Regions from separate parts of the Microbacterium sp. MTN4-26 genome, predicted to be linked through region 2. Evidence: predicted binding sites of a transcription regulator. Region 2 holds the regulator's gene; each other region holds the start of a gene.
What was found. Region 2 encodes LexA, which represses DNA repair genes until DNA is damaged. Its sites were predicted from a motif close to TCGAACANNTGTTCGA; they were not measured.

Region 1 (5,014 bases), on a different contig from region 2:
GCCTTCCGGTCGATGAGGGCGGCAAGACGCAGACGGTCGCAACGCTGAACGGCACGCTGGCGACCACGCGGTGGATCGTCGCGCTGCTGGAGACACATCAGCGCGAGGACGGATCGGTGACCGTGCCCGAGGTGCTGAGACCCTTCCTCGGCGGCCTCGAGGTCATGGAGCCGATCGCGTGAGTTCGGACGCGCTGCCCGAGCCCGGCGGGGTCGAGGTCGAGCCGGAATCCGATGCGGCGGCGACGGTCGAAGAGCTCGCGCGCGCAGGCGTGTGGGGTGAGGGCACTCCGGAGCGTGTCCTCATCGCTCTCGACATCGACGGCACGGTGATCCTCGAAGACGAGTCGATGAGTCCGGGGGTCGTGGATGCGGTCGCCCACGCGGTCGCCGCGGGGCACGAGGTGATGCTGTCGACCGGACGCAGCTGGGACGCGACGAAGCCGATTCTCCGAAGGCTTGACATCGCGCCGGACTTCGTGGTGTGCGCGAACGGGGCGGCGATCCTTCGCCGGGTGGATGCCGCCACCCACGAGTATGCGCTGCACCACACCGAGTCCTTCGACGCGCACGAGGTGCTGACCCTGCTGCGCGAGCACCTGCCCGACGCGCACTACATGGTCGAACTGCCCGACGGGCATCGGCTGTACACCGACTACGTCGACGACTGGAACCTGGGGAAGGCGGATCGGGTGCCGTTCGAGGAACTCGCCGCGAAGCCGGTGAGTCGGGTGGTCGTGATCTCGCCGGACAACACCGACGGCGACTTCCTGGAGCTCGTGCAGCGCATCGGCCTGAACGAGGTGTCGTACGCCGTGGGCTGGACCGCGTGGCTCGACATCGCGCCGCAGGGTGTCGACAAGGGGACCGCGCTGGAGATGGTGCGCACGGAGCTCGGGTTCGATCCGGCGCACGTGCTCGTCATCGGTGACGGTCGCAATGACATCGGCATGTTCGAGTGGGCGGTGCGCAACGGTGGCCGCGCGATCGCGATGGGGCAGAGCCCCGAGGAGGTGCGTGCGGCCGCGAACGGCTCGACGGATCCCGTGCACGAGGGCGGCGTCGCCGCCGCCCTGCGCGCGCTGTAGCCGGCGCGTTCGCTCGGCGCGTTTCGTCTCGTCGCTTCGCTCCTCGCTCAACGACCAGGGGAGCTCCTCCCTCCGCGCCCCTGGGTCCTTGAGCGAGCGGAGCGAGACGAAACGCAGCACGCGTGGCCGCCCTTGGGTCGTTGAGCGAGCGGAGCGAGACGAAACGCGGGTCAGAAGGGCGCGGCGAGAGGCCCGGGTGGCTCGGGGTCGGGGCGGAAGATCGGCACGCGCCGTTCCGGTCTGACTCGGTATCTTCGCCCGGTCGGCGAGGTCCAGATCACGTCGCCGTCGTCGCAGTGGTGCAGGTTCCATCCGCCGTGGTGTTTGAGGGTGTGGTGGCCTTTGCACAGCGGATGAAGGTTGGCCAGCTCGGTCGACCCGCCGTCTTCCCACGCGATCGAGTGGTCGATCTCGCATCGCTCTGCCGGCATCCCGCAACCGGGACCCATGCATCGCCCGGCGCGCCATCTCACGATGTCGCGAAGGACTTTCGGCGGCCGGTACCGATCGCGGCCGAAGGACAGCACCGCCCCTGTCTCAGGGTGGGTGAGCACGCGCATCCATTCGCGTGCCCCGCCGCAGAGCTCGCGAGCCTTGGAATGGGGGATCGGCCCGAGGCCCTCGACGACGGCGGGCTCGGACCCAGCCGGTTGCTCGTCTTCCAGCAGGGAGAGGGCCGGCACCGTGACGACCACCGTCGCGCGGATGCCGCGCGCTTCTGATGGCACGTGATCCGTCGTGCCGTCGATGAGGAGGTCTCCGAACACGTCTGCGCGTACCTGGTCGAGCGTGCGTTCTTCGCCCTCGGCGGCGGTGATCGCCTTGCCCATCGCGGTGAGGCGCTGGTGAATCGCCTGTGCCTCGACCGCGGGAATGTGGGCTCCGAGCCACGCCATTCCGTCGCCGAGCGTTTCCAGCACGACACGGCGCTGCTCAAGCGCCTGTTCGTGACGTTCCTCGAGGGTGCTCGCGCGGTGGGTCTCGATGAGCCGGCGCAACATGCGCCGGAAGGGACCTATCTGCAGGTTCTCGGCGGCGTCCAGCGCCTCGGGGAGAAGAAGCGCGGCAGCCTCGGCGCCGATCTCGTCGAGCCCCGCGACCAGCACGTGGCTCTTGTCGTCGTCGATGCGCCCGGCGTGAAGCGAATGCCACACCTCGGGATAGCGATGCACCAGGGCCTCGGCGTGGACGAGCATCGCCTCCGCGACGTACTCCGAGACGCGCAGCGCGGCGGCCAGCTCGAGACGCACGGATCGGAACGCGACCGAGGCCAGATCGACGCTGAACGCCGTCGCCTCGTCGACGGCGCGCCGCCGCATCCCATCGATCGCGGAATACCGTTGGGCGACGAACTGCATCATCGTCTGGGTGAGGTCGAGAACGTCGTCGAGCTCGTCGGGCTGTTCCGCCGCTGCCGCCATGAGCACCGAGAGGGGGATGTCGACGGGCGGCATGTCGCCTTCGTCGAACCACTCGTCGGGGTCGCTGTCCATGCTCAAGACTTTAGAACATACCTCCGACATCGCTTCGGAGGCGGTCGACGGCGGTGGATATCGCGCACCGTCCACATCCGCGTGCCGTTCAGTGCATCCACAGAACCCGTTGCGAGAATATCGGCAAAGCGCCGTCGGCTAGACTCGACGCCGTTCGACGGATGCCGCTGCGGCGGCCTCGTCGGGAGGGTTGTCCGAGCGGCCGATGGAGCTGGTCTTGAAAACCAGTGGGCAGCGATGTCCCGTGGGTTCGAATCCCACACCCTCCGCCACAGCATCGTGGTCGGCGCGATCCGCACCCGGGAGCGCGCCGACGAGCGGTGGGCGACACCCGAGAGGATCCGAGTGAGTCAGAGCAAGCGTGGTCGGCGCACCGTCGCACGACACGGCGAGCTGAAGTCGCCGCATCCCGCCGGTCTGCTGGCGAAGATCATCGGTATCGTCGCCGCCGTCGTCTTCGTCGCGGGTGCGGGCGTCGCTGCTTACACCGCCTACGACATCACGGCGAGCTTCGCCGACGAGGCGGTCGCTCTCGAGGGTCAGGATGCCGTGCCGCCCGACATCGGTGCGATCGAAGGTGGCGTCAACATGCTCGTCGTCGGCACGGACGAGTGCGAGGCGGAGTATGCCTACCTGTTCGGCGATCGCTGCACGGGAGCCGATGCCGAGGGGCAGCTCAACGACGTCAATCTCCTGGTCCACATCTCCGATGAGCCGCGACGTGTCACAGTCATCTCCTTCCCGCGTGACCTGATGGTGCCCATCCCCGAGTGCACGGATGAGGACGGCTCGGTGTCGTCGGCGATGAGCAGGCAGCAGATCAACAGCGCGTACTCCTACGGCGGCCTCAACTGTGTCGCGAAGACCATCTCCGAGCTCAGTGGCATGAACATCCCGTTCGCCGCCAAGGTGAGCTTCGGCAACGTGATCAACATCACCGATGCGATCGGGGGAGTCGACGTCTGCATCGGCAACGGTGGCATCCAGGACCGGTATACCGGCATCGACTGGCCGGCGGGAACCCGCAACATCCAGGGTGTGGAGGCGCTGCAGTTCCTGCGCACTCGTCACGGACTCGAGAATGGCAGCGACCTGGCGCGCATCAGCAACCAGCAGCAGTACATGTCGTCGCTCGCGCGCAAGCTCGTCAGCGACGAGGTGCTGTCGAACCCGTCGACGCTGCTGCAGCTCGCGACCACCGCGGTCGACAACGTGACCCCCAGCCAGAGCCTCACGAACCCGATGACGCTCGTGCAGATCGCGCTCGCGGTGAAAGATGTGCCCTTCGACGAGATGGTCTTCGTGCAGTACCCCGTGTACGACGACCCGTCTGACCCCAACCGCGTCGTGCCGAACTATGAGGCCGCCGATGCGCTGTGGGCCGCGCTCGAGGCGAATCAGTCGCTCACGCTGACGAGCGACCCAAACGACACCGGTGGTGTGATCATCGAGGAGCCGGTCACTGAGGAGACCGAGGCGCCCGCAGAGCCCACGGAGGAGCCGACCACAGAGTCGTCGGGTGAGCCGACGCCCGACCCGACCGAGACCTCCGCGGTTCTTCCGGACTCGATCCCCGGTTCGACCGCTGCGCAGGAGACGTGCTCGGCCGGTAACGTCTTCGGCTGATCGTTTCGTCGACGCCCGCGGTTCGTCACCGCGCGCGTCAGCGGTTATGATTGCCGGGTGCATTCAGGCGCTTCGGTGCCGTGGATGCCTGGAGACGTCGCATAGTCAGGCCTAGTGCACCACCCTGCTAAGGTGGAGTCCTCGCAAGGGGACCGAGGGTTCAAATCCCTCCGTCTCCGCCGAAAAACCCCTGGTCAGAGGTGAGTGATTCTCCTTCTGCCACGAAATCTGCCACGTTTGCGCGGCGTTGCGTACTGCGCGGTGCGCGCGGCGCTGCGGCCGCATCCTGATCAATCTGCTTGAGCTCAGCTTGATTAAGCGCTCAGTCGGTGCCGCCTCCGGCGAGACCGGGAGCGCTTATCCCTCGGTCTCCAGGGGTGGGGCCATGCGAAGGCCTCCGTTCCTCCACAGCGGCGGATTCGGGGCGCGTTCTCCCCACCGCGTCGGATGCGGTGATCGTGGCAACGCCTGCGTCGGGATGCTGGCCGCATGGGAATCCGCTACTACGCATATGCCTTCGATGCCGACCGCGCTCAGCAGGCGGTCGATGACCCGCACAGCATTCTCTCCAGCGACCCGCTCGCTGACGCATGGGGCCTGGAGCCGCACGTGAGCGTGAGTGTCGCGACGTTCGAGCAGGTCTCGCTGAAGCGCGACATGCTCTATCTCGACAAGGCATGGTCTGCTCTGCAGTCCCTCACGCGCTCGGGGCCCGGAGGTCCCGCCGCCGGCTCGTGCTGCCGAATGTTCGAGGGGAACGTGACGATGCACGACATGGGTTGGGACCCGTGGGTGAGGACCATCCTTC
Region 2 (5,014 bases):
GAAGAGGACCTGCATCCCCACGCAGATCCCCAGCACGGGCCTACCGCCGGCCAGACGTCGTCCGATGAGCTCGTCGCCGCAGCGCGAGCGCAGTGCGGCGACGACCGCCTCGAAGGCGCCGACGCCGGGCACCACGAGTCCGTCCGCGTCTTGGATCAGCCCGCGGTCGGCCGTCAGCCGCGCGTCGGCTCCGGCAGCGACGAGAGCCTTGACCGCGGAATGGACGTTCCCGGATCCGTAGTCGAGAACGGCGACGAGGGGCCGGTCGGTCACAGGGCGCCCTTCGTGCTCGGCACGCCGTCGACGAGTGGATCGAGCGCTTTCGCCTGGCGGAAGGCACGCGCGAATGCCTTGTATTCCGCCTCGGCGATGTGGTGAGGGTCCCGGCCGCCCAGCACCCTTACGTGGACGGTCAGCGCCGCCTGGAAGGACAGCGCCTCGAAGGTGTGGCGCACCAACGACCCCGTGAAGTGGCCGCCGATGAGGTGGTGTTCGAAACCGGCCGGCTCGCCCGTGTGCACGAGGTAGGGCCGCCCACTGATGTCGACCACTGCCTGGGCGAGGGCTTCGTCGAGCGGGACGAGCGCATCCCCGTAGCGGCTGATGCCGGCCTTGTCGCCGAGAGCCTGCCGGATCGCCTGCCCGAGCACGATCGCGACGTCTTCGACCGTGTGGTGTGCGTCGATGTCGGTGTCGCCCGACGCGCGAACCGTGAGGTCGGTGAGCGAGTGCTTCGCGAACGCGGTCAGCATGTGGTCGTAGAACGGCACCGACGTGTCGATGCTGCTGCGCCCCGTGCCGTCGAGGTCGAGCTGGAGCTCGACCGTCGACTCGCTGGTCGATCGGGTGAGCGAGGCGGTGCGGGTCATGACGTCGATCCTAACGACGCCAGCGCATCCAGGAACGCGGTCGTCTCCGCCTCTGTTCCTGCCGTGACGCGGAGGTGGTGCGGGATGCCCACGTCCCTGATGAGGATGCCGCGGTCGTAGAGGGCACCGAACGTCGCCGCCGGGTCCTCGACTCCCCCGAACAGGACGAAGTTCGTCCACGACGGGTGCGGCTGGTAGCCGAGCGCCTCGAGGGTGGCGGAGATGCGGTCGCGCTGCGCGACGATCTCGTCGACCATGCCGAGCATGACCGGCGCGTGACGCAGCGCCGCGAGCGCGGCGGCCTGCGTGATGGCACTCAGGTGGTACGGCAGGCGCACCAGACGCAGAGCGTCCACGACCGCGGGGTCGGCAGCGAGGTAACCCACGCGAGCTCCGGCGAAGGCGAATGCCTTCGACATCGTGCGCGACACGATCAGTCGCTCGCGCCCGGGGAGCAGGGTGATCGCTGATGGCTCGTCGTGAGGCGCGAACTCCTGGTACGCCTCGTCGACCACGACCATCGCCCGGCTCGCGTCGTAGACCGCTGCGATCACGTCAAGTGGCAGCGGCGTGCCCGTCGGGTTGTTCGGGGCGCACAGGAACACCACATCCGGATCGGCTGCTGCGACCTGGTCGGCCGCCGAATCGGCGGTCACCGAGAAGTCGTCTTCGCGCGTTCCCGCGACCCAGGCAGCACCGGTCGCTCGCGTCAGCAGCGGGTACATCGAGTAGGTGGGCGCGAAGCCGAACGCCGTCCTCCCCGGTCCAGCGAAGGCCTGGAGCACGTGCTGAAGCACCTCGTTGGAACCGTTGGCGGCCCACATCTGCTCAGGAAGCAGCCCTTCACCCAGGTAATCCGCGAACGCCTCGCGAAGCGGCAGGAACTCGCGATCGGGGTATCGGTTGACGTCCCGAAGCGCCAATGCGATCGCATCGAGGATGTCGGCGGCGATCTCATCCGGCACGGGATGGGTGTTCTCGTTCACGTTCAGCGCAACCGGAAGCGGTGCCTGAGGCGCACCGTACGGAGTCATTCCGCGCAGATCGTCACGGAGAGGAAGGTCGTCGAGGCGAGCGGTCACCCCTCCCATGGTACGGGCGCGCTTCGCCCGGCGGTCTACGGTGCCGTGTCGTAGCGCGCAGGGATGGCCAGCTCCTGACCAGCCGAGACATCGACACCGTCGAGAGCATTCAGGCGCGCGATGTCGTCAACGACGTCTCGAGGATCGCTCTCCGGTGCCACGCGCTCCGCGATCGCCCAGAGCGATTCACCTGCACTCACGACGACCGTGGAGAACGAGGCAGCGTCGCCGGCGTCATCGCGCGACGCGAGCGCGCTGCCGCCACTGATGACCGCGACCGCCACGCATGCGGCGGCGGGCAGTGCCGCCGCGGCGGCAAGAACGCGACGGCCGCGCACGGTCATGCGCAGGCGGGTGCGGTGGTGCGGCGTGATGCTGATCGCGGTCATCTCTCCTCCTTCTCGGCGAGAGGTTCGCATCGCTGAACTCGGCCGGGAGCCGGCGATGCGAACCTCTCTTCCGAAGCTATCTTCGATCTCGTAAGCTGTCAAGCGGGCCGACCGGTGGACTTCTCTCGAACACGACACGCGGAGCGCTTGCAGACCGTGTCGGACGAGGGCGGATACCGTTTCGATGAGCAGAGCCCATCACCGACCTCCGACATTCGAAGGCCGGTGCCCCTCGGACGACGAGGGGTGAGGAGACAGGAGCACGAGATGACCGAGCCGACGAGCCGCGCGCGACCCCAGACACGGCGGCGCCGCAGCCTCAGCGACAAGCAGCTCGCGATCCTCGAAGTGATCCAGCGATCGATCGCACGGCACGGGTACCCGCCGAGCATGCGTGAGATCGGCGACGCGGTCGGGCTGAAGTCGTTGTCGAGCGTGACGCATCAGCTGAATCAGCTGGAGCTGAGCGGCTACCTGCGCCGCGATGCCGGCAAGACTCGCGCGATGGAGGTCCTCATCGACCTCCCCGGCGCGAGCACGGAAAGCCCCGCCGACGCGGCGCCCCCCGTGGGCGATGCCGCGATGGTCCCCCTCGTCGGGCGCATCGCCGCCGGGGTGCCGATCACCGCCGATCAGCAGATCGACGAGGTCTTCCCGCTGCCGAGGCAGCTGGTCGGCAAGGGCGACCTGTTCATGCTCAAGGTGTCCGGCGAGTCGATGATCGACGCGGCCATCTGCGACGGCGACTGGGTCGTAGTGCGCTCGCAGCCGACGGCCGAGAACGGCGACATCGTCGCCGCGATGCTCGACGGGGAGGCGACCGTCAAGACCTTCCGCCAGCGCGACGGTCACGTGTGGCTGCTGCCGCGGAACTCCGCGTTCGAGCCGATCCTCGGGGACGAGGCCGTCGTGCTCGGCAAAGTCGTGGCGGTGATGCGCGCCGTCTGACGGCCGTCTCCTCAGCCGGCCAGCGCACCGCGCGTGCAACAACTCAGGCTGTGCTGGCGATTCTGGTGCCGTGGCGGCATCCCGATGGTGTCTCAGCCTGAGTCGGGTCCGCAGGAGGCCGAGTAGGACGGAACTCGCACCCCGACGCCTCACCTCGCACGAGGCCAGGATCCAGAGAACGGGCGCCAGAATTCGGGGACGAAGGTGTCCGACCGCTTGAGGGCGTCGGAGAACCTGATCTGGGGCACACGTGCGAACGGGGCGGCGTTCCCGCCACAATGGGGCTGACCCGACAAGAGGGAGCCCTCGCCATGGCCACGACAGACATCACCGATCTCCGCGCGGAGATCGAACGGCTGAAAGCGGAGAACGCCGATCTTCGTTCCCAGGCGTCCTCGGATCTCAGCGGAGAAAGACCTGTCTCAGACCGCGCTGGTCACACCGGATGGTGGCGTGCCCTCATCTCGGCCGTCTGCATCGTGCTCGCCGGCATCCTCGTGCCCGTCTCCGTCCTCGGCACGTGGGCGCGCGCGGAACTCGTGAGCGAGGACGCGTTCGTGCAGACCTTCGGTCCCCTCGCGGACGATCCCGATGTGCAGCAGCTGGTGATCGACCAGGCGTCCACCGCCGTGAACGCGGCCGTCGACGTCGAGGGCATCACGAACGACGTCATCGACGGCGTGCAGAGCCTCGATCTTCCGCCCGCCGCGTCGTCGGCGCTCGACCTCCTCCGGCAGCCCGCCGTCCAGGGCGTGCAGGGCCTCATCGACTCGGCGATCACCGGAGTGGTCCAGTCCGACGCCTTTCCCGAGGTGTGGCGAACGGCTCTCGTCGCCAGCCATCGTGCGCTCGTCGCCGCAGCGACGGGCGACGACTCCACCGCGATCGCGATCGACGACACCGGCGCCCTCGGCATCCAGCTCGGCCCCATCATCGAGGAGCTGAAGTCACGACTGGCCGCGCAGGGTTTCGGCTTCGTCACCTCCATCCCGGCGATCGATCAGACCATCGTCATCGTCCAGGCCGATGGCCTGCTTCTGGTGGGCACCGTCTACAACCTCGCCGTCACAGCGGGCTACTGGATCCCCTTCGTAGCCCTCGGCCTCGCCGCCGTCGGGGTGCTGATCGCGCGCCGACGGTCGACGGCCGTGCTCGGGGTCGGCGTCGCCATCACGATCGGCGCAGGTCTGCTCGCGGTAGCCCTCGCGAGCGCGGGAGCCGTCCTCAGCCTCAACGCACCCGGTCTGGGCATCCCCGCTCGCACTCTGGAGTCGATCTACGACACGGTGATCGGCGCCGTCCGCGATACGGCGGTCGTCCTGACCTTCCTCGGCATCGTCGTCGCCGTGGCGGCGTGGCTGAGCGGCCGTTGGGCGCCGGCGCGGCGCATCCGCTCCGTGGCCGGCTCGCTCACCGCGTCGGCGCGATCGGGACTGCGCAGTCGAGGGCTCGACACGGGCGCCTTCGGGGACGCGATGCATCGCCAGCGCGTGCTCGTGCGCGTCGTCATCCTCGTGCTCGCCGTGCTCGTGCTGTTCGCGCTGCGGCCCCTGACTTTCGGCGACATCGCCCTGGTCATCGTGCTCGCCCTCGCCGTGTGGCTCGTCACCGCCCTGCTCGAGAGATCACCGTCTGATGGCCAGGCGGCCATCGACGCCGACGACGTCCTCGAGGCGGAACCGACGGCCGACGTGGACACGGCGGCCGATGTGGAAAGCGACACGGC
Region 3 (5,014 bases), on a different contig from region 2:
AGTCGTAGGTCTCGCCGAGCTCGACGTCGGAGTCGACGAATGTCGGCGATTCCGCGGGATCGGCCGGGGCGCTGACCGTGCCGATCTCGCTCAGGTCGCCGCCGGGTGCCGAGCGATAGAGGGTGTAGCCGGTGGCGCCCTCGACGGGCTGCCAACCGAGGGCGACATTCAACTCGTCGGCGTCGACCGACGAGGCGAGGGTCGAGGGGGCGGCGAGCGGAGTCTGCACGGTGATGCCGTTGATGCGCGCATCGCCGGAGGCGGAGATGTTCAGCTGTCCGTCGGAGACCTCGATCGCGGGGAAGAACTCCTCGTGCACGTCGCCGCTCGAGGTGCGCGGACCCGAGAATGCCGTGCCCTCGATATCGAAGCTGGTGCGGTTGCCGGCGATGAGGTCGCCGGCCCACGTCGTGACTTCATAGGTGCCGTTGGGAACGTCTACGGCGAAGGCCGAACCGTCTCCGATGGTGAAGTCGCGGGCGACCAGGTCGTCGCCGCCGCGGTCGCGGAACGCTCCCGGAGCCGCGGTGAAGCCGTAACCCGTGTCAGCGTCGTATGCCGAGCCCGGGTGGATCGCAATCCAGCCCTCCGGAGTGGGCGAGGAGGACCCACCGAAGTCGAAGCGCAGGTCGATCTCGTCGGCGGCGGATGCGGGGGAAGCCGCGAGGGCGCCGGAGGCGACGATCGCACCTCCGGCGACGGCGGCGATGGTTGTTCTCAGTCGTCTGGGGCGACGTGGATCGGGCACTGAATCTCCTTCGAAACGGTGACTTCCGGAGGAGCGTCGGTGCTCCTCCCCACGCCGCACCTGCGGGAAAGCGTTTGCTGACGCGGTTCATCCATTGTCACGCCACCCGAAGGCAAGGTCAAGGAAAGCGTTATCTTTCCCGAACTTTCCCGAAGGGGACCGCTTCGGCGGGTCAGAACGGCGCCGGATCGAACTCGGCATCGGTGACGAACTGCACGCTGGACACGGGGTGGTCGGGGTAGACCCGTCCGGTGGGGCTTGTCCATTCCAGAACGCCGCCCGGCTTCTGCACGACCGTCCACGGCGTCTGATGTTTCAGGGTGTGATGTCGTCGGCAGAGATGACTGAGATTCGACACGGTGGTCGTGCCCCCGAATTGCCAGTCCAGCGTGTGGTCGAGGTCGCAGACCGCGGCAGGCAGTCGACACCCGGGGAATCGACAGTGCTGATCTCGAACGTCGAGGGTGCGGCGCATTTGACTGGACGCCTGGTATCGGTCGACGCCGAGCACTTCGCCGGAGATGGGATGTGTGAGAATTCGGTCCCATCCGGGAGCGTTTCTTGCGAGCTCCCTGGCCGTATTCGGGTCGATCGGACCGTGTCCGGCGAGAGTGACGGCTTCGAACGGGTCGTCAGCCGGGGAGTCGAGGAGCGTGAGCACGGGGATGGTGACCCGCACGTGCGCCTGGATCGCGCCCAGTCCGGTCGCGGTCGTGCCGATGTGTGCGTCGGGGGCTGCCGTGAGGAGCATGTCGGCGAGAAGATCGACCCGGATGGCGTCGAGCACACGGCGGGCGGCGAGGAGCTCGTCGAGGTGGGCCTCCGCCCGGTCGACCGCGCTCTGTTCGTTCCGCTCGGTTTTCGCTCCCGATCCCGTCGGCTCGGCCCCATTTCTCGATTCCGCGCGCTCGGCCTTCACTGCGGCCTGCACGGCGTCACGGGCATTGCGGATGGCCTCGGCATCGGCCTCGGCGACATCGCGAGCCATGCGGGTGAGGCGGTCGTGGACGCCGTGGATGATCACGGCCGGCCCCGTCACCTGCAGTTCGGCCATGCCGTCGTCGAGATCGTGGACCTGAACCGAGCGGGTCGCGGCGGCTTTCGCGTGGCGCTCGCGGATCGTCTCGTTGAGGAACCACTGCGCTCGTCGCCTGGCGATCGGCCGCAGGCGTGACGCGGACTCGGCCTCGGCGTATCCGAGCACGCTGTTCTCGTACTCGGCGGCGAGCTCGGGGTGCTCGATGCGGTCGCCCGCCTCGACGATGACGCGCGCGTGTGCGAGCGAGATGCGGCCGGCCCCGAGTGAGCGCACCGTCTCGGGGAACATCTCGACCATCCGCGCGGCCTCGCCGATCTGACGCTGCACGGTGCGGTCGGACACCCGAAGGGCGGTCGCGAGTTCAGCGGCGACGGAGCGCCGGGGGAGGTCGGCGGTGGACATGTTCTCTTCTGCGGCCGCCCACGCGTCTGCGATCTCGCCCGCGTGTGCGAGCGCACGGGCCTCGCGCGCCTGGAGCTGGGCGATCTGACGCCGGATGTCGACGACCTCGGTGACCACCGGCGCCAGTCGCGCGGCGGCGACCTGGTCGGGTGCGGTGGCTGTTTCGGTCATGACGTCATCGTCTCACCGACCTCGGACATTGCTTCGAAAGTATCGGTTGGTGCAGTTCACGCAGCGCGCTCGAAATGAGATCGGTCTGAGCCGTGAGTCGCAGCTATCGCTCCACTCGTGCCCGTACCCGCTCGTGTGTGGCTGCGGCGAACGACACCAGCCGAATCTCCTCCAGGCCGGTGTCGGCGCGAGAGATGGTCTCGACGGCGGCGTCGATGGCATCATCCAGTGGCCACGCATAGATGCCGGCGCTGATCAGCGGGAAGGCGATGCTCGTGGCGCCGAGTTCTTCGGCGACCTCGAGGGATCGTCGATAGCAGGACTCCAGAAGGCGCCGGTCGCGCTCCCCGGCGGCGTGGTTGGGTCCGACGGTATGAATGACCCATCGCGCAGGAAGGTCGCCGGCGGTCGTCCATCCCGCATCCCCGGTGTCGAGACCGCGTGGGAAGCGGGCGATGCAGTCGTCGAGGATCGCCCGACCGCCGGCGCGGTGGATCGCTCCGTCGACGCCGCCGCCTCCGCGCATGGCGCGGTTGGCGGCGTTCACGACTGCGTCGACCTGCTGCGCGGTGATGTCGCCGTGGAGAGTGGTGATGAGGGTCATGTCGTCATGGTGCCTTGCGCCGCAGTCGTTCAGAACCCCTTGCGCTCGACAGATGCGGCGGGGCGAAGGCGAGAATGGAGGGATGGATTCGCCCGCCGACTTCATCGACCGCACGCTGCGGGCCGAGGCGACGGAGTGGCGCACGTGGGCGGACGGCGACGCGTCGGTCGGCGGGCTGCGCGTCTACGGCGCATCGGTGGGGGCGGTGCGCGGCACCGTTCGTGACGCGCTCCGCCGATACGGCGACCTGCAGCATGATGAGGTGACTGCCGTCGCGTCTGAACTGTGGTCGGTGCCCGTCCTCGAGCGCCGGCTGGCAACGATCGTGCTGCTGCAGCGATACGTCGAGTCGCTCACCGGCAACGACCTCACCCGCATCGAGGGGTTCCTTCGCGATGCGCGCGTCGCCGACCTCATCGAGCCGCTCACGGTCGATGTGGTGCGTCCGCTGCTCGCTCGGCTTCGGGGCGCTGAGGCCGATCGCGCCAGACGGATCGTGGCTCGATGGGCGTCATCCGATGCGCAGAGCCTCCAAACCGCCGCCGCTCTGCTGTAGCGCAGAAGCACGTCGTGATCCTCGCGGGGACGCGGCATGCCGCGCTGAGCGGCGAACGCCGTTGGAACCGCGAACGCCGCTGTCAGATCAGCCCCACCATGCTGTACGCCGCCACGAAGGCGACCGCCACGACCGCCGTGCCGCCGACCGCGACCACGACGGGTAGGGCTCCACGGATACGACCCCACAGCATCACCCCGAGCAACACCACTCCGATGATCCCGATGACGATCCAGTACACCGGGCTCGTGGTCTCGCCGACCACCGTGAGTCCATAGGCAGCCTCGCCCATTCCGACTCCCGCGAGCGCGGCCGTACCGAGCGCGGCGCGCAGCCCGCGCGCGCGCAGCCAGCACGCGGCGACGCCGACGAACGGTCCGACGACGAGGCCGATCACCGAGAACATCAGCGGGTCATACGCGTAGCCGCGCATCGTCGACACGATCGCGTACCCGACGGTGAGCAGCACGAAGCTCACCGCCCCGAGCGCGGCGGACAGCCACCAGGGCACTCGAGCCCCGTAGACCAGCGCGGCGGTGATGACGGTCCAGCCGCTCGCCGAGTTCGCGAACGACACGAACCACTCGGGCAGGAACGCCTGCGCGAACGCCGTCGCGCCGCCGAGCACCAGGCTCGCCGCGAGCACCGCGGCTGAGGCGAGCGCCACGCTCGTCATCGATCTTGTCCGCGCCTGCGCGGTCGCCGCTTGCGCCACTCGGACACTCTATGTGCCCGAGGTGACAGGCCACCGACCGTCGGTCGCCTCATCCCCCCGACCCGCTCGCCACCGCCCGTGATGACGCCATCAACCGTCTTGTTCCGTCGCTGGTCGAGTCAGCCCAGACGTTCGAGGGGGTTGGCCGCGAGCTTGACGATGAGGCCGCCGTCGACGAGTCGTTTCGCGGCTGTATCGGGTTTTCGTGATGCCTGGTCGCTCAGGCATGAGCCGAACTCCGCGGCGAGCGTTCCTCGCGGGTGGGCGGCAAGCACTTCGCGTCGGAAGACTTCCAACAGAGCATCCGGCCTCGCGCCGGAGATGTCCAGACCCGTGGCGATCTCGAGCAGGTGGCCCTCGGCGTCCAACGCCGGATCGACACCCGGCCAGTTGTGGCGCACGATCACCTCGAGCACCCGATTGCGCCGGTGCGCCGGCCAGCCTGCTCCCGCGGTGAGCGCGACACCGACGTGCCCGCCGGCGTGCTCGTAGGAGATTGTGTGGTTATCGAACTCCGTCGCGATGCCGATGTCGTGCAGCACGGCAGACACATACAGCAGCTCGTGGTCGATGTCGGTGATGCCGTCGACCCGCGCGAAGGCCTCGGCCCAGAGCCACGAGCGCAGTGCGTGAGCGGTGATCGCGGGGGATTGGTACTGCGTGGCGAGCTCGAGGGCACCGCGTGCCGCCAGTGTGTCGGGCACAGTGAAGTCCGCGATGCGCATGCATACATCCTGCGGGCGCGTGGGGACCCCCGACACAGCCCGGTGCGACAGCGA

Region 1: a site for LexA is predicted at 2,592-2,607, ahead of ACGG9C_RS10410 (DUF222 domain-containing protein). Genes of this name have one in related genera too.
Region 3: a site for LexA is predicted at 2,382-2,397, ahead of ACGG9C_RS16280 (HNH endonuclease signature motif containing protein). Genes of this name have one in related genera too.

Annotation. Positions count from the first base shown of each region.
Region 1 covers NZ_BTGO01000010.1:121,457-126,470, forward strand. The annotation lists gene serS (serine--tRNA ligase) at 1-182, shown strand, start outside; gene ACGG9C_RS10405 (HAD family hydrolase) at 179-1,087, shown strand; gene ACGG9C_RS10410 (DUF222 domain-containing protein) at 1,258-2,580, opposite strand; tRNA gene ACGG9C_RS10415 (tRNA-Ser) at 2,765-2,852, shown strand; gene ACGG9C_RS10420 (LCP family protein) at 2,926-4,206, shown strand; tRNA gene ACGG9C_RS10425 (tRNA-Ser) at 4,297-4,385, shown strand; gene ACGG9C_RS10430 (DUF1877 family protein) at 4,696-5,014, shown strand, end outside.
Region 2 covers NZ_BTGO01000008.1:139,286-144,299, reverse strand. The annotation lists gene hisH (imidazole glycerol phosphate synthase subunit HisH) at 1-273, opposite strand, end outside; gene hisB (imidazoleglycerol-phosphate dehydratase HisB) at 270-869, opposite strand; gene ACGG9C_RS08955 (histidinol-phosphate transaminase) at 866-1,960, opposite strand; gene ACGG9C_RS08950 (LysM peptidoglycan-binding domain-containing protein) at 1,987-2,340, opposite strand; gene lexA (transcriptional repressor LexA) at 2,608-3,288, shown strand; gene ACGG9C_RS08940 (hypothetical protein) at 3,600-5,014, shown strand, end outside.
Region 3 covers NZ_BTGO01000027.1:5,102-10,115, reverse strand. The annotation lists gene ACGG9C_RS16285 (hypothetical protein) at 1-748, opposite strand, end outside; gene ACGG9C_RS16280 (HNH endonuclease signature motif containing protein) at 921-2,360, opposite strand; gene ACGG9C_RS16275 (O-acetyl-ADP-ribose deacetylase) at 2,464-2,964, opposite strand; gene ACGG9C_RS16270 (DNA alkylation repair protein) at 3,047-3,520, shown strand; gene ACGG9C_RS16265 (DUF6518 family protein) at 3,603-4,196, opposite strand; gene ACGG9C_RS16260 (cyanamide hydratase) at 4,355-4,960, opposite strand.